Regions from separate parts of the Paenibacillus sp. FSL R5-0928 genome, predicted to be linked through region 3. Evidence: predicted binding sites of a transcription regulator. Region 3 holds the regulator's gene; each other region holds the start of a gene.

Region 1 (7,328 bases), 1.3 Mb from region 3:
ATCCTCGGGGCTGTCTGCCGCAATTGGCTCAGCGCTCTCCAGCTTAACCTCGCGCTTGCGCCAGCCTCTGCCCAGTAGTGTTTTACAATGGTTGGTGATTACCCGGATCAGCCATGCCTTCTGATGTTCGGCATCTTTGAACTTTGGCGCTTTTTCTATTAGCTTGATGAAGGTATCCTGAGTGGCTTCTTCGGCATCTTGCCGGCTGCCTAGATGGACCAAAGCGATCCGGAACAGCATATCTGCGTAGATTTCGTAACTCTTCATCACATGATTTCCCGGCCGGGTCATGGATCGCTGCATGATACTGTGCCCCCCTTTACCTATAACACCATTTAGGACGGCATTAGGTCACATTTTGTTCCTGAGAAAATTTCTTTGTGTTTGAGAGTAGATGATGCCTATTCATAAATTATCGCCAGAGGGTTATGGACTCAGAAGTCGTTATTTGCATATAAATAGACTTTTGAGCAAGTTCGCGGACCCCAGTGACGCTATTCCTTAAAAAGTGGGCCTTGTAAGGTGTTTCTCATGCCAATAAAGGCGATGGGGTCCGTTACACTTCGAAATGGAGGGTTATGCTACGCATAAGATCAACTTGTCCGATAGCTGCTAAGCACCACGCCAATATTGTCTACGCAAACGATGGTTACTTATTTAGAACAGGGGAGATCAAAAAAAACGCATTTGCCCAAGCACCAAGTGCTGACTGCTGGACAAACGCGTCTTTTTAATAGAGTGACTCCTTCACGGGAGATCCTCTTCGATATGTTTATATGGATAGCTAGGATCATTACCTTTAACGGGAGCCCTGCTGTATTGATAAATCCTTCCATTTTCTTTTCGATAAAAGTATCTTGCGTAGGGTTCGTCTGCGAAAATCACCGTGGTACTTACGAGGGGAGCTTTGGCGATCTGGGTGTATACTTTATAAAAATCTTCCTTCTTATAATTTCTCGTCTCTATTAGATAATGAATGACTTCTCTGTTCATATGATTTCGGAAGGAGTGGAGGGCTAAGGATGTTATTCCACAGATTAAAAGGATTAGAACGATGAAGATTAGTTTTGTATTTTTCTTCATTAATTCCCTCCATATAGATAATTTGTATATAGTATAAGATAATATACAGAGACTATTATGTCATTCATAGATATCTTGTAAATGTACAAATAAGAAAGGAGGTAAGAATATGACGCAGGAAGAAGAGAAAATACTGGAGCTGGAGCAGCGAATTAAGGTGCTGGAAAACCAGGCAAGTCCGAGGCTGCCGGGGATGAAAATCTTATGGTTTTTAATTTGGGGTTGTGTAATACAAAAAGGCAGCAAATACCGATAGTAATCCAGGCGTAGGCGAACGAAGAATTGCCGGGACATACTATATTTGCTGCCTTTTAACTTATGAAGAATAATGATTCTCTTTTAGTCTTCTTTGGGTTCTTGCAATAAAATGGAGAAGGTCCCCGTTTCGTGATCCACCTCAATCGTCTCAATGCCCACAAAATCCGGGATTTCGGGGTGTACTGCATCTACATTATAATCCGGATGAGTCAGTAATAATTCAATTACTTTAATGGCTTCCATGTCGTTCCCCCTCACGAGAAATTCCACCATAAATGAATATGCAGAGAACTATTGCAACTAAGCTTATTATCTCCGTGATCCGTTGCGAATATGTGTCAGTCGTTCTTCGTTTCTTCCCATCACGGCCAATAATTGCCCTTGGAACACACGTCTTTGGATCTGATCAATCCGCTGTAAGGCCAGCTCGGCAGGTACTTGGAATTCTGCTGCAAGATAGGAGATGGCATCTTCCCGTTGCTCAGGCAATGTCATGCGGGAGATCATGGAGTAAGGCATCGCCGCATACAAGATAAAACGCTCTGATTCGTCCTCCTGTGCCCGCGTGAAATGCTCTGGCATCAAGGTCTGATTATCGCTGCCATGGCGAAGTAGATGACACAGTTCATGAAGAAACTCTAGCCGTTGAAGATTGGCTGGAAGGCGGTTGTCGATAAACAGGCTGTACATTCCTGCAGACGCTTCAATGCTCTTGCTTCTCACATCCAAATAATGAACCCAGATATTAAGCCGCTCTGCAATATACGATATTGAAATTTGGGAAGGCTGATGAAGATTTAATCGCTTGTATAGATCCTCCGTCCATTTCTCAAGCACAGTCATTTGATAATATGATTTCATGTTCTCCAACTTATTCACCTCGTTTAAAATCACTAATAAATCACTAATGGGATCGTATGTTCGCATAAATGCGCAAAAGAAAAGCCCGAAGGGCTATGTAGAGTAAAAAAAGTCTAAGGATACATAGGAACGTTCGTTCTCATGTACCCTTAGCATAAAGCAATTATACACTAATATCAAGTGTTTTTCCCAAATTCGGAGCAACGCTTTTGCCCAGCATTTCCACCATAGTTTGGCTCTGGGTTTCAGCCTGATTCTTGGCAATATTCATGACCTGTATCCCAACATTTTGAGCTAAGGATGCTTGGCTCATTGCCATTGATAATGCAGCTATATCCATATTGCACCTCCTTTGTGTATATCCTGTTTATCGACTGTCCGCCTTCAATTCATTAGGTGATTGGCATTTGTTTGCCAATTCGCCCAAACGGCTTATCTCCTTTTTACATATCTTGTGCTGTAGTCATTAATCATTAGGAGGAATTGAAAATGGGTATGGAACATGGTTGTGGTTGTAACGTAGGTCCGGTAGTAAGTCCAGCATCAGTAGGTCCGGTGTGTAGTCCTTGGACTTCTACAGGAGCAATCCTGGTACTTTTCATCTTGCTGGTTATCATCACTAAAGCTTGCTTATTCTAAGTTAGCTGATGTGAAGTGTAGCCCCGTCTGGCGAATGCCAGGTGGGGCTATTCTGTTGCCTGGGGATGGTCAGACAGATCGTTATTTAAACATAAATTCCACCCGGGTTCCGTCTGCATAATCCTCCAGCTGATTGCCAACCCAGCTTCCTGCCCCGCGGTTATCGCTTGGCGTTATGTATTCAATGTCGGCACCAATGCCGCCTTCCTCACACATAGCCATTGGCCATTCATCCCGGTCATATCCCTTTTTAGTAGGGATCCCTTTTAAGGACTCTTTGCGGTTCTCTTCAGCCTGCTCTCGGTTAATCGTACATGTGGCGGATTCACCTTTCGCAATGGCATCCTGAATATGCTTGGCGGTCTCAGGATAGCGGTCTGATGGGAAGGTTAGCTGAACAACACTCGAATTGGATGGAGACGAGGGGTCTGTAGGCTCTCCGTTTTGTTCAAACCAGTAACTAGCCAAAGCAAGTAATGCAACAATGATGAGACTGGAGATCCATTTTTTCACTTTCAATTCTGCTCCTCCTTTTTTGGCACTTAAAATAGTATATCTTATATCATAATTCAGTGCGATTTAATATAATTAGGGAAAATAAAGGAGGACGGAACTGGATATGGAGTACATAATTACCATTGAGGATCAGACGCTTATTGCGGCTGCCGAAGATATAATTACCAGACGTTATGAATGGGGGCGTCATCATGTGGGTGCAGCGCTTCGTACTAAAACAGGAGAGATTTTTACAGCGGTACATGTGGAAGCCAGTATGGGGAGAATTACAGTCTGTGCAGAAGCGATGGTGATTGGCAAAGCGATATCCGAAGGTTATAAGGAATTTGATACGATTGTTGCGGTAAGGCATTCTGATCCAGACAGCGAGGAAAAAGAGATTAAAGTAGTCTCTCCCTGCGGCATGTGCCGAGAGTTAATTGCGGATTACGGAATAGACTGCAAGATAATTGTATCGGAGGATGACCGATTAGCTAAATATGAAATCACTGAGCTATTGCCTTTAAGGTACACGAGATAAGAAAAAAAGTAATGAGGAGCCGCTGAGCTCCTTTTTTTGTTGAGCCGTGAAATTATTCAGCAGTTCCTTATATCGTCCCAACTTATTTTACAACTTCATGTCCATTCGCTGAGTTCATGTCACTATTGTCCCCATACTATAACTTAAAAAGATTTAAAAGGATGGTGAGAATAGATGGAGCAGCGGATTATTCGTCAGATGGTTGATTCAGCATCAAGGTTCGTGGGCGATGTGCAGTGGCAGATGGCTTTTCGCAGATTACAAATGGCTCCGGCGGATTCGGGACTGTCGTCCTCGGCTCAGCTATTGCTGAATACCCTCTATTACTTGCAGGGAAAGGGTGTGATAAGCGGCCAACATGATTATTTGGAAAGTGCAGACGAGCTTATGGAGAAGCTTAAAAATACCAGTGGGCAATATGCTGCGCTTCATGGCTACGAGCTGGGCGCAATCAATAATCAGTCCCAGGCTCTAATTGACAATCAGCGGAATTGGGTCGTCAACAGTGCGATACGCTGGTCTAGGGCCGGCGGGATCGTAACGATGTGTTATCATGCTGCATTACCGGGGACAGCGCCAACTTGGGGGAATGTAAATACGAGCCTAAGCAATGCTGATTTTGATAAATATATAACCTCAGGTACCACCCAGTATAATGCGCTGTTAGCTGATCTGGATAAGATAGCCCTGTCGCTGAAAAAGCTTAATGACGCAGGGATTCCTGTACTTTGGCGGCCGTATCATGAAATGAATGGTGGATGGTTTTGGTGGGGGCAAAAGAGCAATTACGCTGCATTGTGGAACCTTATGTTCGATCGTTTTACCAATTATCATAAGCTGCATAATTTATTGTGGGTTTGGAGTCCAAATGCAAAAAATCAGTGGTGTGATGAGCCGGCAGAATACTATCCGGGCAGTGATAAGGTAGATGTGCTGGCGCTCGACATTTATGACGCGGATTTCAAGATTAGCCATTATGATAATTTATGGGATCTGGGTCGTGGCAAGCTGATTGCGATTGGTGAGAATGGAGAGCTTCCGTCTGCTGAACTGTTGTCCAAAACGCAGCCCAAATGGTCTTATCAGCTGACCTGGGGGAAACTCCTCTATGAGAAGAATACCGATGCTGTGATAAAAGCTTTTATGAACGACAAAATGGTATTCACACGAGAGGAGTATGCTGCTGAGGCCGCCGCTTTCGCTGCTATCGGGGATAGTGTGCTGGAGAGTGGACTCTGTGGGCAATACTACAATAACATGACGCTTAGCGGCACACCTGCACTTTTGCGTACGGATGCCAATATTAACTTTTCATGGAGACAAGGTTCGCCTGATCCTGCCATTCGTGTAGATGCGTTTTCTGTGCGGTGGAGTGGGAAGCTGACGGCTGCTTTTAGCGAGATTTATACCATTTATTCCTACTCTGATGATGGGATACGGGTATGGATTGATGGCGGGCTAGTCATTGATAGTTGGGTAAATCAGAGCGGCCAGGAACGAAAAGGAAGCATAAGTCTGATAGCAGGTAAGCCGTATGAAATAAAGGTGGAGTATTATGAGAATGCGGGCGACGCCCGGGTTGTTTTGCAGTGGGAGAGTCCTAGCCAGATCAAGGGGGTTATCCCAGCGGGGGCATTTTATCTTCCTTAAAAAAGAGTACTTCAAGTGTACAAGCGCAAGCAAAAAGCCCCGGTTTTCCGGGGCCTTTTTACGTATGAGCGTCTTAAATTTGTTCGCGGTAGCTAATGTTGTTGGCGATCTTCTCGTCACGAACGGCTTTGCGCAGAACATCTTTGACGGTTTGGGCATCATGGATTTTTCGAAAAAGAAGCTGAGGCGCTGAGGCATCATCAGAAAATACAGTTAATGACCCGATGCCAAGCATCCGGTCCATTATTGACTGTTTCACGGATAAATCGCGTACGCGCAGCAATTCGATTTCTTCAACATTTTTACCGATAAGTCCGGTCTTTAACATAATGCGCTGACTTGTAATGGTATATGAAGTTGTGTTAAGAGCTATAATTCCTTTAAGTCGATCTGAGATGCCGGCAGGTTTGCCTTTCCAGAGCACAACTTCTTGATTGACATGATTATCTTCTGCTGGTCGATGGGCGGTCACTGGAGCGGTACCGTTAAGGCTGGTTCCACATTCTCCACAAAATTTAGCGCCCTGCTTGTATTCCGCTCCGCAGGTGGTGCAATAAGGCATAAATACCCTCCTTTTCTGATCACAATTAAAATAATTATAACATAACAGTCATTTTACATATATTTCATTTGCGCTTTACACAAACCGACATTATCCTGTTAAGTGGAGGGATAAATAATGAAAAAAGCTTTACTAATAGGAATGCTGATGATGACTGTCATCCTTAGCGCCTGCAGCAATAATTCAACTTCATCGGCACCTGCCACGGAGGAAGAAGTGCAGGAGACCGTGCAAAACTTCTACAATGAAATGTCTAAACTTGAAGAGTCGGGAAAATCTTCTTTAGCGGAGTTCAATGAAGCCATTGCGGGTTATTCAGCAGGAGAACTCACGGACAAGCAGTTGGAGAAGAAAATTAAGCAATTTCAGAGTACCGCAACTGATTTATCGAATCAAGCCGAGAAAGTAAAAATTTCCTCCAGCTTGCCTGAAGACATTCGTAAGTTGCTTGAAGAGTCTAAAATTTCCTTTGAAAGTGCTTATTCTTTAAAAAAAGAGGCTTCTCAGGGCGCAGATTCCGCAAATGTTACGGCTGAGCAATTTAATGAATTGAATCAAAAAGCTGATATAGCGATGTTGTTCGGTATCTCCAAGCTTAATGAGGCAAGAGAAGCAACTGGACTTATAGATTCCGAAGGTGAAGCTACCTCAGTATCTGGAGATGTTGTTCAAGAATAAATCAAATCAGGCGCTGCACAGTTTATCTGTCAGCGTCTTTTTGCTGCGCTTACATGGATATACATTGATATACATCTTTTGGATAAAAAGCGCTCCTTCAAAAAGGTATCTTTTTCCTGATTATTGATTAATATGCGAAGATGCGGATATAATACAAACATACGTTCGTGTTCAGAAGAATAGATATATTATAAGGGAGGGGTTACCATGGGCAAAAAGCTGGAAAAAAACGGGCTGTGGGAAAGCAGCCGCATGATGCTGCCGGAGCATAAGACAAGAATTATAAGAGATGAACGGGAGACGCTGCGCCGCATCAAGCCTATTCTGGATGAGCAAAAGCTGGAGGAGATCGAATGTACACTGGCTTTGTCGTTGCGGAGTCATGTACGAGTGACAGTTGTTCTGTTTGAACCTTTTGAAAATACGATGTTAAGTGGCTTTGTGACTTCCATTCACACCCACTCGCGTGAGTTTAAGCTGCAGTGGGCGGAGGAATGGAAGTGGATCGATGTGGATGATATTGTCGAGGTCTACATCGTTTAATGCTGAGAACCGTTGCCT
Region 2 (7,328 bases), 1.5 Mb from region 3:
ATGAAGAGTAAAGTGGCGGCTGCCGCAAGAGCGGTGGATATCCACGAATTTCTGGCTTCTTCTCCTCAAGAGTTATCGGGTGGACAAAAGCAAAAAACGACCTTGGCAGGTGTTCTGGTAGGTGATGTGGACATCCTGCTCTTTGATGAACCGCTGGCAAGCTTAGATCCTTATACCGGTATAAAAGCGATTGAGCTTATTGATCGAGTGCATAAAGAGACAGGTAAAACCGTTATTATGATCGAGCATCGTCTTGAAGAGGTGCTGCATCGGGCAGTGGATCGTATTATTGTGATCCATGAAGGATGTATTGTGGCGGATATGCCGGCTGCAGAACTGTTGAGCACAACCCTACTTTCAGAAGTTGGCATTCGGGAACCTCTCTATTTAACGGCTTTAAAGTATGCCGGATGTTCGATTACAGCAAATATGAATCCGCAGCATATGAACGATATACAGTTGGAGGCGTGTTCTAATAAACTTAAGATCTGGTATGAGTGCAATCAGGCACGGCAGGATAAGCTGGATAGCCCACCCATCCTCGAGCTTAGCGATATTTCTTTTGGATACGAAAAAAATCAGCAGGTGCTAGATAAGCTCAATCTCTGTGTTCATAAAGGAGAGATGGTCTGTATAGCGGGGCGAAATGGAGCTGGAAAATCTACAGTTTCCAAGCTTATTTGTGGCTTCTATAAACCTACTTCCGGATCGATACGGATGCATGGGCGCGATATTGCTCAGGACACGATTAAGGAGCGGGCAGAGCGGATTGGTTTTGTTATGCAAAATCCCAATCATATGATTTCTAAGACACTTTTATATGACGAGGTCGCTCTAGGACTTAGACTCCGAGGTTGCTCTGAGGAGCTCGTTCGTGAACGTGTCCATCAAGTCTTGAAGGTGTGCGGACTTTATGTTTTTCGCAGCTGGCCTATCTCGGCGCTTAGTTATGGCCAGAAGAAACGGGTTACGATTGCCGCTATTCTGGTACTGGAGCCGGAAGTGATCATTTTGGATGAGCCGACTGCTGCTCAGGATTACAGGCATTATAACGAAATGATGGAATTTCTCTTGACGCTGCGGGGGCAGGGGATGACGGTCATTATGATCACGCATGATATGCACTTGATGCTGGAATATGCCGATAGAGCTATAGTGTTAGCTGATGGCGTGAAGCTTGCGGATGATAGCCCTGAGCGAATATTAACGAATACTGATGTGGTAAAAAAAGCGAACTTGAAAGAAACCTCGCTTTTTGCCCTAGCTGTAAAAGCTGAACTGAAACAACCTGAGGAGTTCGTTAGAAGGTTCATTGCGTATGATAGGAGGAGCCGAGGCGGATGAAGGCCAAAATGTTAACTTTTACGAAGCAGGATTCACCTATTCACCGTCTTACCGGCGCTACTAAGTTGATTTTATTTGTAGTGTGGTCTGTGACGGGGATGATTACATATGATACAAGATGTCTAATTGTGATGCTGTTATTTAGTTTGCTTGCCTTTAGAATTTCCAAAGTCCAATTTCAGGATTATGCTTTCGTATTATATTTCATCTTGATTTTCTTTTTGCTTAATCATATAGCTATCTTTATCTTTTCTCCTTTGGAGGGCGTACGTGTTTACGGTACACGTCATGATATTATGCACATTGCAGGCCGGTATACGGTAACTTGGGAGCAGCTATTCTATCAATTCAATATTGCCCTCAAATATGCAGTGGTCATTCCAATGGCACTATTGTTTCTTCTAACGACCCATCCCAGTGAATTTGCAGCATCCTTAAACAGAGTTGGAGTGAACTATAAAATTGCATATTCTGTATCGCTGGCTTTGCGGTACATTCCGGATATTCAACGAGATTATGAGAATATATCGTTTTCTGCTCAAGCAAGGGGAATAGATATTTCTAGAAAAGAAAAGCTGCCTAAGCGGCTAAAAAATATCATTTCGATTCTGATGCCCCTAATTTTGACTAGTATCGAGCGAATTGAAAATATCAGTACCGCTATGGAGCTGCGCGGCTTTGGCACTGAGACAAAACGAACTTGGTATAGCAGTCGCCCGTTCACGAGAGACGATTATTTTGCATTGGCTTTGTTTGCGCTGATTGGAATTTTCTCGACGGTGATCACTTTTTACGACGGTTCGCGGTTTTATAATATTTTCGATTGAAGTATAATAGTACAGTTGTGGAAAGCTGGGGTATAAAAAAACGGTACCTTTAAGCTAAGACTGAAGACGTTTTTCCAGTTTTGTCCATATAGGCAGGTAACATAATGGCAGTGCTAGAAGTGAGCAGACTACGTTGAAAATGGTCTGGGCGTGGGCGATTTGTGAAGCAGGGCCTCCACCAATCCATGCTGCACTTGCTTGTAGCAGCCCGATCATGGGCAAGAATAGTAGTGCACCGCCTACATTAAGCGCAACATGGGACCAAGCGACGAAGACGCCGGATGGCGTGCCGCCGATGGAAGCGATGACCGCTGTGACACAGGTGCCTACGTTGGCGCCCAGCACAATGGCTATACCTAGCTCAGGCGGCATGGCACCCGAGGCGGCAATGCTCATAGCCATAGCTATGACAGCAGCGCTGCTATGGAGCAGGGCTGTTAGGCACGCTCCAGCGGCGAGCCCCCATAGGGCACTTGTAGCGGCATGGTTTAGGAACCAGAGGAATAAGCCACTTTCCTGAAGTGTTCCGCCGATAGACTGCATGACAGCGATCCCCCATAGGACGAGGGCGAAGCCTGATACAGCCAGACTGATAAATTGCAGTGGCGGGGATATTTTGTGGCAGAGCTCTGCCACTCGCGATGTAGGCGGCAGTTCGCCTGCAATAACTGCCGCTGCCCACAGACTGAGCGAGGCTGCCAGCAAGGGCGTGGCCATGGTATTGATCTGAAGTCCGATCAATTCTGTAGTTAATGTGGTGCCGATGTTGCTGCCCAAGATAATGCCAAGTGTGCGGGCATAGGTGAGCAGGCCGGCATTGACCATGCCGATAGTCAACACCGTTACAGCAGTACTGCTCTGGAGTAAGGCGGACAACAGGCTGCTGGCAATCATTCCTTTAATAGGTGTTGAGGTAGCTCTATTTAGACTTGTAGTTAATAGAGGGCCTGCTAGCTTGGACAACGCCGTTTCCATCAGCTTCATGCCGGCTAGAAAGATAACAAGACCATATATGATAGGGAACAGCAAATCACTGAACATAGGGCATACTCCTTTGGACGAGGGTTGTACACCAATATATGAATGTATTGCATGGGACATGTATAAAAACATTTTTAGAAAAACAGGGAGTTGAAGTCATTGCCATCGGTTATTTTAGAACGCAATCGCAAAAAAAGACTGGAACAGGGCCATCCATGGGTCTATGCAGGTGAAGTCGCATCGGTAGAAGGAAATCCGGAAGCGGGGGGATTAGTAGATGTCCTTAATCATCAGGGCCGATTTTTGGCCGTGGGATATTACAATCCAGCGTCACAGATTCGGGTAAGAATTGTATCACAGGGACCCCTTGCGATCATGGATACAGCCTTTTTTGCAGAACGTTTTGCGAATTGTCTGCAACACAGAAATCGGTTCCTTCCGGGTGCGGATGCTTATCGCTTGGTTTATGGTGAAGCGGACTTTTTGCCGGGGCTTATTGTAGATCGATTCGGAGATATTTTGGTTGTGCAGCTGCTTACGCTCGGAATGGACAAGCGGCGTGCAGAAATCGTCGAAGCATTGGTGCAGGTTATGGCACCGCGCGGAATCTATGAGCGCAGTGATGTTAGTGTGCGCGAGCTTGAAGGTATGGAGCAGACAACGGGTTTGCTGTATGGGGGGTGTCCACGGCATGTAACTGTGAGTGAGAATGGCCTGAAGCTGGTCGTTGATATTGAAGAAGGCCAGAAGACTGGCTACTTCTTTGACCAACGTGAGAATAGAGCTTCTATTGCTCCGCTCATGAAAGGCTGGGGGGGACGAAGCGGCATTACGCTGCAGGAAATCGAAACTGAGGAGGGTTCGCTACAGACCTTGCCAGTTAATAAGAGCGGTAAACATGTAACGTTCCCTTATTGGGACGGTGCGACAGTGCTGGAATGCTTCTCACATACGGGCAGCTTCACGCTGCATGCCTGCAAGTATGGCGCGAAAAAAGTAACCTGCCTCGATGTTTCAGCGCATGCCATTGAGAGTGCCAAAGTGAATGTGGAGCTGAACGGCTTTAGCGATCGTGTTGAATTCGTAGTGGATGATGCTTTTGCATATTTACGGAATCAGGTTAAAGGACTAGAGGAACGTTCTGAACGGGCGACAGTTGCAAGTGGAACAGAGACGGCAGCAACTGCTGCAAATCCTAAATCCGGAGGCAAAACAGCCAAAACCGACACATCCAAGCCGATGACGGCAGGTGGAGGAAGAACTTGGGATGTAGTCATCCTGGACCCTCCGGCGTTTGCCAAAACCAAAAGTGCAGTAGCTGGCGCTTGCCGTGGTTACAAGGATATCAATCTGCACGGGATGAAGCTGGTGAACGAAGGCGGCTATTTGGTTACCGCAAGCTGTTCTTACCATATGCAGCCAGATCTGTTCCTCGAAACGATTGCCGATGCAGCTAAAGATGCTGGCAAGGTGTTGAGACTTGTGGAATGGCGGGCCGCAGGCAAAGACCACCCACAAATACTTGGCGTTAATGAAGGACACTATCTGAAGTTTGCGATTTTTGAAGTGCGGAGTAAAAAATAAGCCTGAAGGTCAAAAAGGTTTACATTGCCAAGTAACAAATAGGATAAAAGGGCTGGACGTAGGGTGGCCGTGAGTCGACTGTAAGGCAAGTAGTTGCCAACGGACTCAGATGACTCTATTTAGCGTAAACAGCCTATTATTGAATTCTTACGGACCCCAAAGGCGCTATTGCTCTTAAAACACCCGTAATGCAACACATTTTCGAAGAATAGCGTCAATGGGGTCCGAAAAGTTGCCAAAACAGCACTGAATCCACGAATAACGGCTCCTGGGTCTGTAAGTAATTAATGAAACAAGCCTAGCCGAAAATGTGCAATTTGAACGCAGAATACCGAATGCCGAATGCCGAATGCCGAACGCTGGACGCTGGACGCTGGACGCTGGACGCTGGACGCTGAATGCCGAACGCTGGATGCTGAACGCTGAACACCGAACAGTCTAACATTGACCCTATGCTCCGACATTGGCAGCTCTAATCTAACGTTGCACATCTGGCATTAAAAACAAACTAAACACTCTAAAAAGCAAGCCGCCAAAATCCGGAGGTTTGCTTTTTTTTATTTGTACTCGTAGCTGTTATCCTTTGTAAAACATTAGAAAATACTAGCAAACACATGTTCCGATTAGTGTGGTTATGATATACTGAAGGGACGAGGAATCACTGAACTTTTTTAATTGGAGTGTAATCAATAGGTGGATATTTCACCTTGTAATTTATATATTTTCTCCGTTACGGAAGGAGTCTATCATTTATGTCGGTAACCTTTTTACTAGGCCGCTCGGGCAGTGGCAAGACAACAAAAATATGGGAATCTATCTCTTCTTCCTTAGAGAAGGAACCGCTTGGTGCGCCGATTATTATTCTTGTGCCAGAGCAAGGTTCTTTTGGAGCAGAACGGGGGCTTTTGACCGTAGGGAATGTGAAGGGAAGCCTTCGGGCGCAGACACTGAGTTTTTCGCGGCTTGCCTATCGTGTGAAGCAGGAAACTGGTGGCAGTGCAAGTCTGCCAATCAGTGATGAAGGTAAGAAAATGTTAATTTACAAAATCATCAGTCGTCGCAAAGAGGAACTGAAATTGTTCGGTGCCTCAGCAGACAGACCGGGTTTTGTGGAACGTCTGAACCAACTGCACACGGAGATGAAGCGTTGCTGTTTGGGTTCCACTGATTTAGAAGAGCAGTTGTCCGCTATGCGAGGAGCTATTGCAAGAAGTCCTATTCTTGAGGGTAAGCTGGATGATTTGCAGCTGGTATTCAGCGATTTAGAGAAGGAAATGTCACGTCTCTATATCGATGAAGAGGATCGTTTAGCAGAACTGGCTGAGCATATTCCTGATTCCTCCTACATTCGCGGGGCGGAGATTTGGGTAGATGGATTCCATGGATTTACTCCGCAGGAATTCGTAGTGCTTCGAGAATTGATGCAGCAAGCTTCGAAGCTGACCGTTTCGCTTACAATTGATCGTCCTTACCCATATGGAGATCAGTTGAATGAGCTTGAATTGTTTCACCCCACTGCGGTTACTTACATTAAACTGCGTGGAATAGCTGAAGAGCTGGGCATTGATGTGTGGGACGAGCTGCTGGAGCCAACGGTTCTTCCGCGTTTTGAAGAAAGTCCAGTACTTGCTCACCTTGAACGGGGATATGATCGCCGGAAGGCCTGGATAGGTGCGGATGAACTGGCAAGAGAGGCTATATCCATAGGCGCCGCAGTTTCGCACAGAGCAGAGGTTGAGGGAGCACTGCGCGAAATGACTAGACTGGCGCGTGATGAAGGTGCAAAATATGGCGAAATGGCTGTATTGATGCGCAATATTGGCGATTACGAGCAGCTGATCCAACCGTTGTTCCAAGATTACGGAGTGCCATTTTTTCTGGACCAGAAGGTAAATGAGCTGCATCATCCGCTAGTGGAATTTATACGTTCCGCGCTGGATGTAGTGCGTCGTCGCTGGCGTTACGAGGATGTATTCCGTTGCGTAAAGACGGAGCTTTTGCTTCCGCTAGACGGTAGTATTACACGTGAGGATATGGATGCTTTAGAAAACTATGTGCTGGCTTGTGGGATTCAAGGGTATCGCTGGACGGATGGCCGCTCATGGAAAGGTATTCCTAGCTTGTCGCTGGAAGGCGGCAGACAGATGGATGATGAACTGCTTGCTACTATGGAACGATGCCGTGCTAGTATAACAGGACCATTATTTGCTTTTGAGAAACGAATCCAGAAAAGCCGTAGCGGCCTTGAACTATGTACGGCAATGTACAAGCTGCTTGAAGAGACGGATGTTGCACGAAAGCTGGAGAAACTCAGTGTTAAGTCTATGGAGAAGGGCCAACCCGAGAAGGCTAGGGAACATAGCCAGTTGTGGGGTGCGGTACTTGATCTGCTAGATCAGATAGTAGAAATGATGGGCAATGAAAGACTTGAGTTTGAAGTGTTCACCGGAGTTCTAGAGACAGGACTTGCTGAGCTTAAAATGGGACTAGTTCCGCCCGCACTGGATCAAGTATTGGTCGGCAATATGGATCGGACTCGCCCAACGGGGGTTAAATACGCTTTTTTGCTTGGATTTAATGAAGGTGTTGTGC
Region 3 (7,328 bases):
TGTCTTTTGGAGACTTTTGAAAGGGTAAGTGCGTTAACCACAATCTCGGATCCCATTACATTATCGAAAGAGTATAGCTTTGCTACTGCTTTTTTGTTGCTCTTCGGATTTCTGGTGCCTATTGCTAATTTTTTATTAGGTTCGTTAAGTGCGATCAAGTGAGATTGATTGGGGGGAATGAATGTTTTGGTGAAAATGATGTTAAAGGATGCAGCCGCATTAACTAGCATAGAAATATCAGATGAAGTGGATAGCGTTTTCAATTTTATAATGGGGCACTTAGAATTAAAACAACTCCTAAAATAGCAAATAAGTACACTAAGATAATCAGCATATAATCACCTCCCAGTTATCTCATTAGACTCAAATTGTTGCTTATTGAAAGATATGCCTGAATGATCCCCACTAGTATCTTTTAAAAGGGAAATTCGTGGAATTATAGGATCGGCTTCGGAATTAGCCCAAAAAAAGCACCCGGAGAAACCTGCCGATTCTGCAAATGGCGCAAAATTGGGGGTTGCTGCAAGGGTGCTTTTTAAGGTAAGTATGTAACCTATAGAAAATTGAAGGCAGTGATATGATCGGTATAAACAATCAGCTGTTTGTATTCGATCGGAGTCCCATAACTAGCATAAGGTCTTACAGTAACGTCATTGAGGACAACAAAGTTATAGCTGAAATTTTTATCAGGGTGTTCTGCTCCCAAATAAGATATGTATTCGTCTACTATTACATCATCCATCAAAGATTTTAAATCAAATACATCCTCTTTGTTGGAGACGGCTGGAGAGACGATTCCCTGAATGCTGCCAAAAGAGGTGAGCAAATTCACTTTTTTTCCACTAGCTTGTTCATCATTTAAAAGTAAACCGGACAGCTTACCCAGTGCATCGACTTTAAAATCGACGAGGGTTCTAATTTTTGAGTTATTCAAAACTAAACACATCCTTTTCAATTTGCAATCCTGTTAACAATATTCGACATATAATCACCAAACTCCTAGTATGCTAATGAAAAAATACTTACTTATGTAATGACCCCCATTCTGTATATGGTGATTTGGGGGCTGTGACGTCCTCAGCGAATTCAATTCCTTATCGTTACTCGTGTTCCTATAGGGACGATAGCTGCGAGTGTTAACACATCCTCGTTGTACATCCGGATACAGCCGTGGGATACCTTTTTCCCAATGGAGGAAGGATCATTCGTTCCATGAATCCCGTAGTGTGGTTTAGACAGTCCCATCCAAAAGGCACCAAAGGGACCGCCTGGATTGGGTTGTTTGTTAATAATCGTGAATTCTCCCACTGGGGATTGGGTTAACATCTTACCAATGCCGACAGGGAAACCTCTAATCACAATATCATTGTCCAGAAGATATAACATTCTTTGGGTCAGATCTACAATAATTCGGTAATTTGGCATTATGCACAACACTCCTTTCTAATTAGGATATGAGCAGAACGCCTAAACGGTTATTCATAGAAAATGCCCATTTTAGCGAACGAGAACAAATGTTCGTTAGCGGTTGAGAAAGCAAAATACACAGAAAAAAGGCTGTTCCGCATTTGCGGAACAGCCTTTTATGGTAGGAGTGCATACTTAGTGGATATCTCGAAACAATCCGATGACTCTTCCGAGAATAGTTACGCGATTAAGGCGAAGAGGCTCATAAGCTGGATTCTCCGGCTGAAGCCGTATATGATCACGTTCCTTGTAAAAGGTCTTAACGGTTGCTTCATCTTCTTCAGTCATGGCTACAACGATATCTCCATTGTCCGCTGTTTGTTGTTGGCGAACAATTACATAATCACCATTCATAATGCCAGCATCCACCATACTATCACCCATAACTGACAGCATAAATACTTTGTTGTCACCTACATAGTGAGTAGGAAGTGGGAAGTAGTCCTCGATATTCTCTGTAGCAGTGATAGGTACCCCGGCGGTAACTTTACCTACGACAGGAATCCGTGAGATGGTCTGGGCGAATTGGTGAACATTCTCTGAATCCTCTTGGCCTAGTAATTCTATTGCACGTGGCTTCGTTGGATCTCGACGAATAAGTCCCTTCTTCTCAAGCCGGTCCAAATGACCGTGAACTGTGGAGCTGGAAGCAAGGCCAACAGCTTCTCCAATTTCCCGGACGGAAGGTGGATAACCCTTGCTGCGGACTTCGCTTCGTATAAATTCCAGGATCGCCAGCTGGCGACTTGAAATCTTTGACATTGGAATCAACCCCATATAGTAATGTTTGGGAAAATTATAACATAGAACTACCGTTCGCACAAACATAAGTTCTAACTATTATAAATATTAATCTGCTAGAGTTAAAAAATGGTAGACAAATGATAATAAAATGTACCACTTGAGTCTCTCGAAAAAAAGAGAAGAATTGTTCTGAAATAGTATTGAACAAAACACATGTTCGTGTTATTATGAATTCGAAAGTAAGAACAAGTGTTTGGAGGATGATAATTATGCTAAAATACAGTACATATCGCAGCATCTACGATAAGGCCCCAGTGGTTGAATCTTTAGGACATAATGACGTTGCCCGTAATTCCGCTAAGGTGAAAGAGATAACGGAACGTTTGCTAGGAGGGATGATTTCGTTGTTCCGTCAGGACTTCTTTATTAAGTTAATATTGATTATCGTGCTAGTATTTTCTGGCCTAACAGTAGTGGGAAATGTATTTGCAGGATCGACGACTATAATGAAGGAAGAGAAGCGGATTGTGGTTGAACGTGGAGATACACTATGGAGTATTGCCCTTAAGAATAAACCGGCTGATATGAAGACAGTTGTTTATATAGAAGGAATTAAACGTTCAAGTGGGATTAAGAGTAGTCAAATTAACGCTGGAGACATACTTACTTTACCTATTTATTAATTTTCTGAGAACATAATAGAATGACCAGTAGAGCTTGCAGGGAGTAGACCTTGACAAGCTCTTTTTCTCATGGCAGAGTTAGAATTAATTTATAGGGGGAGGGAAAGTATTGAATATTGATGAGTTGGTCGCGCGAATTAACGAATTGGCACGCAAACAGAAGAGCGTAGGCCTTAATCAAGAGGAAGTGGCGGAACGCGCCAAGCTTCGTGAAATTTACCTGGGGAATATCCGCAATAACTTCCGAGCACAATTAAATACTATTGAAGTAGTAGATAACGATGAGCATGAACAAGGTAACAAGGGGCTTAAACATTAGCTCGCTGTTCCTTTTCATAGATATTTCAGGATGACTAGGGGGAACGCACATGGCCCGTTCTTGGGAAAGAATGGTTCAACGCAACACACAGCAAATCAACAAGCAAAGAAAGAAACAAGGCAAGGATACGATTTATGCCTCTAAATCTCCTACCCAGAATGCCGAAGTCTTTAAAGGTCGCAACATTGCATTTCCGGTAGTGTTAGTGATACTTGGCACTATGTTTTGGGTAGTTGGTTCTATTGATCAGGCCAAAGGAAATGGCATGCTGGCTAATTGGTTGGGAGTAGTACTGTACTATTTGCTGGCAGCGCTATTGTTCTTCCGTCGTCCGTACTTGAAGGTGGAAAAAGCAAGACTGTCTACTATTAAATTCAATCGCGAACGCGGGCTTCCAGCTGCAGATATTGAGAAAATCACACTTTCGCGTGGAGCTGTAGTCATTAAGCACAAAGGGAAACGTACGAAATGGATTTTCACAAGACTTATGAATCGCTATGATACTAATGCGATGAGTACACGATTAGAAGCATTTGCTAAAGCTCACAACATTGAAGTAGTTCACGAATAGAACTAGACCAGTTAAAGGGAGAGGGAGACCTGTAATGCCAATTTCTGCTGTACTATTTGACCTTGATGATACATTGCTGTGGGATGATCGGAGCGTCGAAGAAGCATTTCGTTCTGCTTGTGAAGCCGCCGGGGATACGATTGATCCACAAGAACTAGAAGTTGCAGTTCGTAAGGAAGCAAGTAGCTTGTATGAATCTTATGAGACGTTCCCATTTACAAAGATGATCGGAATTAATCCATATGAAGCACTCTGGGCGAACTTTACGGCAGGTGAACAGCCAGAATTCCGTCAATTGGAGCAGCTTGCACCGGTATATCGTAAAGAGTCTTGGCGTCGCGGACTTGCAGCCTTAGGGGTGGAAGACGAAGCACTAGCTGAGACCTTGGCAACTAAATTCGCTGCAGAGCGCAGAAAACGTCCATACATCTATGAAGAAACAATGCATGTACTGGAGCAGTTACGGGGTCAAGTGAAGCTTTTGCTACTTACGAACGGCTGTCCTGCACTGCAACAAGAAAAACTAGATGGTGTGCCAGAGCTAATTCCTTTCTTTGATCACATTGTGATTTCCGGAAGCTTTGGTAAAGGCAAACCGGATAAGGAAATTTTCCTGCATGCTTTAGAGCTTCTTGATGTAACTCCTGAGCAAGCGGTTATGGTCGGCGATAAGCTTACAACGGATATCCGTGGGGGGCTGGCAGCAGGGTTGACCACGGTCTGGATTAATAGAAAAGGTAGAGCAGCTAGTCTTGATATTCATCCGGATCATGAAATCAATCACCTTGAGGAGCTTCTTCCACTAGTTCAATCCTTGTAAGATATACAGAGCTATTAGCTCCAACATAAAGACTTTATAAAAGCAGCGAGTTTCTGAGATCCTAAGAAACTCGCTGCTTTTCTGTACATACATACTAACATAAGGATTTCATTAGATTTTTAAGTAAATGATTTAAGTCACAAGTCTAATGCGGAATTGATGCAAAATACTGAAAAACCAATAATAATGTGTATAATAGATGGAGATGTATAACATGAATTGGTAGATTTTTATTATTCGATAATGATTGGGAGGGCTCCAAATGATGAGATCGAAGAAATTAGTCGCTGTATTATTAGGTGCAACACTTCTAGTACTAGGTGGATGTTCTTCAAATGGAACCAAGCATTCAGAAATACATAACATGAATATGAACATGTCTATGGAACCTATCAAAGTCGAACTACAATGGAGTCCTGAAGAAGTTGTTGTAAATCAAAAGGTAACCTTTGAAGCTGTGGTGACCCAAGATAACGAGGCAGTAGATGATGCAAAAGAGGTTCTGTTCGAAATTGTGAATAAAAATGATGAGGGACAGAAAATAGAGCTTAAGGGAAAGCTAATAGGTAAAGGAGTCTATCAAGCAGAAGGGACCCTTGAAAAGGAAGGACAATATAATGTCACTTCACATGTGACAGCCCGGACACAGCACTCTATGCCTAGCAAAGAGCTGTCTGTGAAACCATGATTCAAAGGTTCACAACGGTTGCTGAGCAATAACAGATAAAGCAGAGTGGAAAGGAAGGCTTTTCGAAATTCCTTTATTCTGCTAAACTTACTCTAATGTTTTACTGGGGGGACTATTAGTTGGCTAAATATACACTTGAGGAAAGCTTACAACAAAGGATTTTGATCCTTGATGGCGCAATGGGCACAATGATCCAACAGGTGCCTCTTACTGGAGAAGATTTTGGTGGCGATGAGCTGGATGGCTGTAATGAAATGCTGGTATTAACACGTCCAGAAGTCATTCAGACGATTCATGAGCAGTATCTCGAAGCAGGGGCTGATCTCATTGAGACTAACACATTTGGTGCAACCTCTGTTGTACTAGCTGAATATGATATTCCTCAGCGCGCACGTGAGATCAATCTAGCGGCAGCAGAGTTGGCTCGCAGAGCAGTAGACAAATATGACACACCTGACCGTCCGCGATACGTCGTGGGGGCTATGGGTCCAACAACAAAAACGCTCTCAGTAACTGGAGGCGTTACTTTCCAAGAGCTAGTTGATAGCTATGAGGAACAAGCAGTGGCATTGATCGACGGTAAAGTAGATGTTTTGCTGCTGGAGACCTCTCAAGATACACTTAACGTTAAAGCTGGAAGTATTGGTATTCGTAATGCTTTTGAAAAGACTGGCATCACATTACCGGTTATGATTTCAGGAACAATTGAACCAATGGGTACTACACTGGCGGGTCAGAATATTGAAGCATTTTATATCTCATTAGAACATCTGAAGCCTATCTCTATGGGCCTCAACTGTGCGACTGGTCCAGAGTTCATGCGGGATCATATTCGTTCGCTTTCGGAGATCTCCTCGGCAGCCGTGAGCTGTTATCCAAACGCAGGATTGCCGGATGAGAATGGACATTATCATGAATCTCCAGATTCTTTAGCTCGCAAGATTGCAGCCTTTGCTGAAAAAGGCTGGCTGAATATTGCGGGGGGCTGCTGTGGAACGACACCAGAGCATATCCGTGCGATGAAGGAAGCACTTTCCGAATATCCTCCACGCCCGCTGGCAGGTAATCATCCACCTGCACTTTCAGGTATTGAGCCTATCTATATTGAGAACGACAACCGTCCTTACATGGTTGGTGAACGTACGAATGTACTTGGCTCTCGTAAATTCAAACGTCTTATCGTCGAAGGTAAATATGAGGAAGCCTCAGAAATTGCCCGAGCTCAGGTAAAGAGTGGGGCACAGGTTATTGACGTGTGTGTACAAGACCCTGACCGCGATGAGATTGAAGATATTAAGCTTTTCTTAGAACTGGTTGTAAAAAAGGTTAAAGTACCTCTGATGATCGATACTACCGATCCTAAGGTTATTGATTTAGCTTTGCAGTACTGCCAAGGTAAGGCGATAATTAACTCTATTAACCTTGAAGATGGTGAAGAGAAATTCGAGCTGGTGACGCCGATCATTCATAAATATGGCGCAGCTATTGTTGTGGGTACCATCGATGAGACGGGACAAGCAATTAAGGCGACAGATAAACTGGAAGTGGCTAAACGCTCCTATGACTTGCTAGTGAACAAGTATGGTTTAGCAGGAGAAGATCTTATTTTTGACACGCTGGTGTTCCCTGTAGGAACCGGAGATGAACAATATATCGGTTCAGCAAAAGAAACGATTGACGGCATTCGTTTGATCAAGGAAGCACTTCCAGGTGTTCATACGATCTTGGGCATCAGCAACGTCTCCTTTGGATTGCCGGAAGCGGGACGTGAAGTGTTGAACTCAGTATTCCTTTATGAATGTACAAAAGCTGGATTAGATTATGCGATCGTAAATACAGAGAAAGTGGAGCGGTATGCTTCCATTCCTGCCGAAGAACGTCATCTTGCTGAGGAACTGATTTATAATACGAATGATGAGACGCTTTCTGCTTTTGTAGCTGCTTTCCGTGGTAAAAAAGTAGAGAAAAAAGAGAAGATTTCCAACCTGTCACTTGAAGAACGTTTAGCCTCCTATGTGGTTGAAGGTACGAAGGAA

The links. Region 3 encodes LexA, which represses DNA repair genes until DNA is damaged. Its sites were predicted from a motif close to CGAACATATGTTCG; they were not measured.
Region 1: MKZ16_RS24180 (ImmA/IrrE family metallo-endopeptidase) is a predicted target of LexA. The motif match lies at 2,252-2,265, and genes of this name have one in related genera.
Region 2: addB (helicase-exonuclease AddAB subunit AddB) is a predicted target of LexA. The motif match lies at 5,344-5,357, and genes of this name have one in related genera.

The regions. Positions count from the first base shown of each region.
Region 1 is NZ_CP150225.1:5,337,773-5,345,100, reverse strand. It holds gene MKZ16_RS24200 (sigma-70 family RNA polymerase sigma factor) at 1-303, opposite strand, end outside; gene MKZ16_RS24195 (hypothetical protein) at 748-1,083, opposite strand; gene MKZ16_RS24190 (hypothetical protein) at 1,193-1,339, shown strand; gene MKZ16_RS24185 (hypothetical protein) at 1,423-1,584, opposite strand; gene MKZ16_RS24180 (ImmA/IrrE family metallo-endopeptidase) at 1,651-2,202, opposite strand; gene MKZ16_RS24175 (YjfB family protein) at 2,366-2,542, opposite strand; gene MKZ16_RS24170 (hypothetical protein) at 2,692-2,841, shown strand; gene MKZ16_RS24165 (NucA/NucB deoxyribonuclease domain-containing protein) at 2,923-3,354, opposite strand; gene MKZ16_RS24160 (cytidine deaminase) at 3,461-3,877, shown strand; gene MKZ16_RS24155 (glycosyl hydrolase) at 4,052-5,527, shown strand; gene MKZ16_RS24150 (PH domain-containing protein) at 5,601-6,089, opposite strand; gene MKZ16_RS24145 (hypothetical protein) at 6,207-6,767, shown strand; gene MKZ16_RS24140 (YolD-like family protein) at 6,975-7,310, shown strand; gene MKZ16_RS24135 (hypothetical protein) at 7,307-7,328, opposite strand, start outside.
Region 2 is NZ_CP150225.1:5,465,765-5,473,092, reverse strand. It holds gene MKZ16_RS24740 (ABC transporter ATP-binding protein) at 1-1,344, shown strand, start outside; gene MKZ16_RS24735 (energy-coupling factor transporter transmembrane component T) at 1,341-2,171, shown strand; gene MKZ16_RS24730 (Na/Pi symporter) at 2,226-3,212, opposite strand; gene MKZ16_RS24725 (class I SAM-dependent rRNA methyltransferase) at 3,312-4,736, shown strand; gene addB (helicase-exonuclease AddAB subunit AddB) at 5,489-7,328, shown strand, end outside.
Region 3 is NZ_CP150225.1:4,000,124-4,007,451, reverse strand. It holds gene MKZ16_RS17990 (hypothetical protein) at 1-230, opposite strand, end outside; gene MKZ16_RS17985 (hypothetical protein) at 554-934, opposite strand; gene MKZ16_RS17980 (L,D-transpeptidase) at 1,087-1,425, opposite strand; gene lexA (transcriptional repressor LexA) at 1,603-2,229, opposite strand; gene MKZ16_RS17970 (LysM peptidoglycan-binding domain-containing protein) at 2,481-2,894, shown strand; gene MKZ16_RS17965 (DUF896 domain-containing protein) at 3,004-3,213, shown strand; gene MKZ16_RS17960 (hypothetical protein) at 3,263-3,784, shown strand; gene MKZ16_RS17955 (HAD family hydrolase) at 3,819-4,604, shown strand; gene MKZ16_RS17950 (FixH family protein) at 4,867-5,292, shown strand; gene metH (methionine synthase) at 5,412-7,328, shown strand, end outside.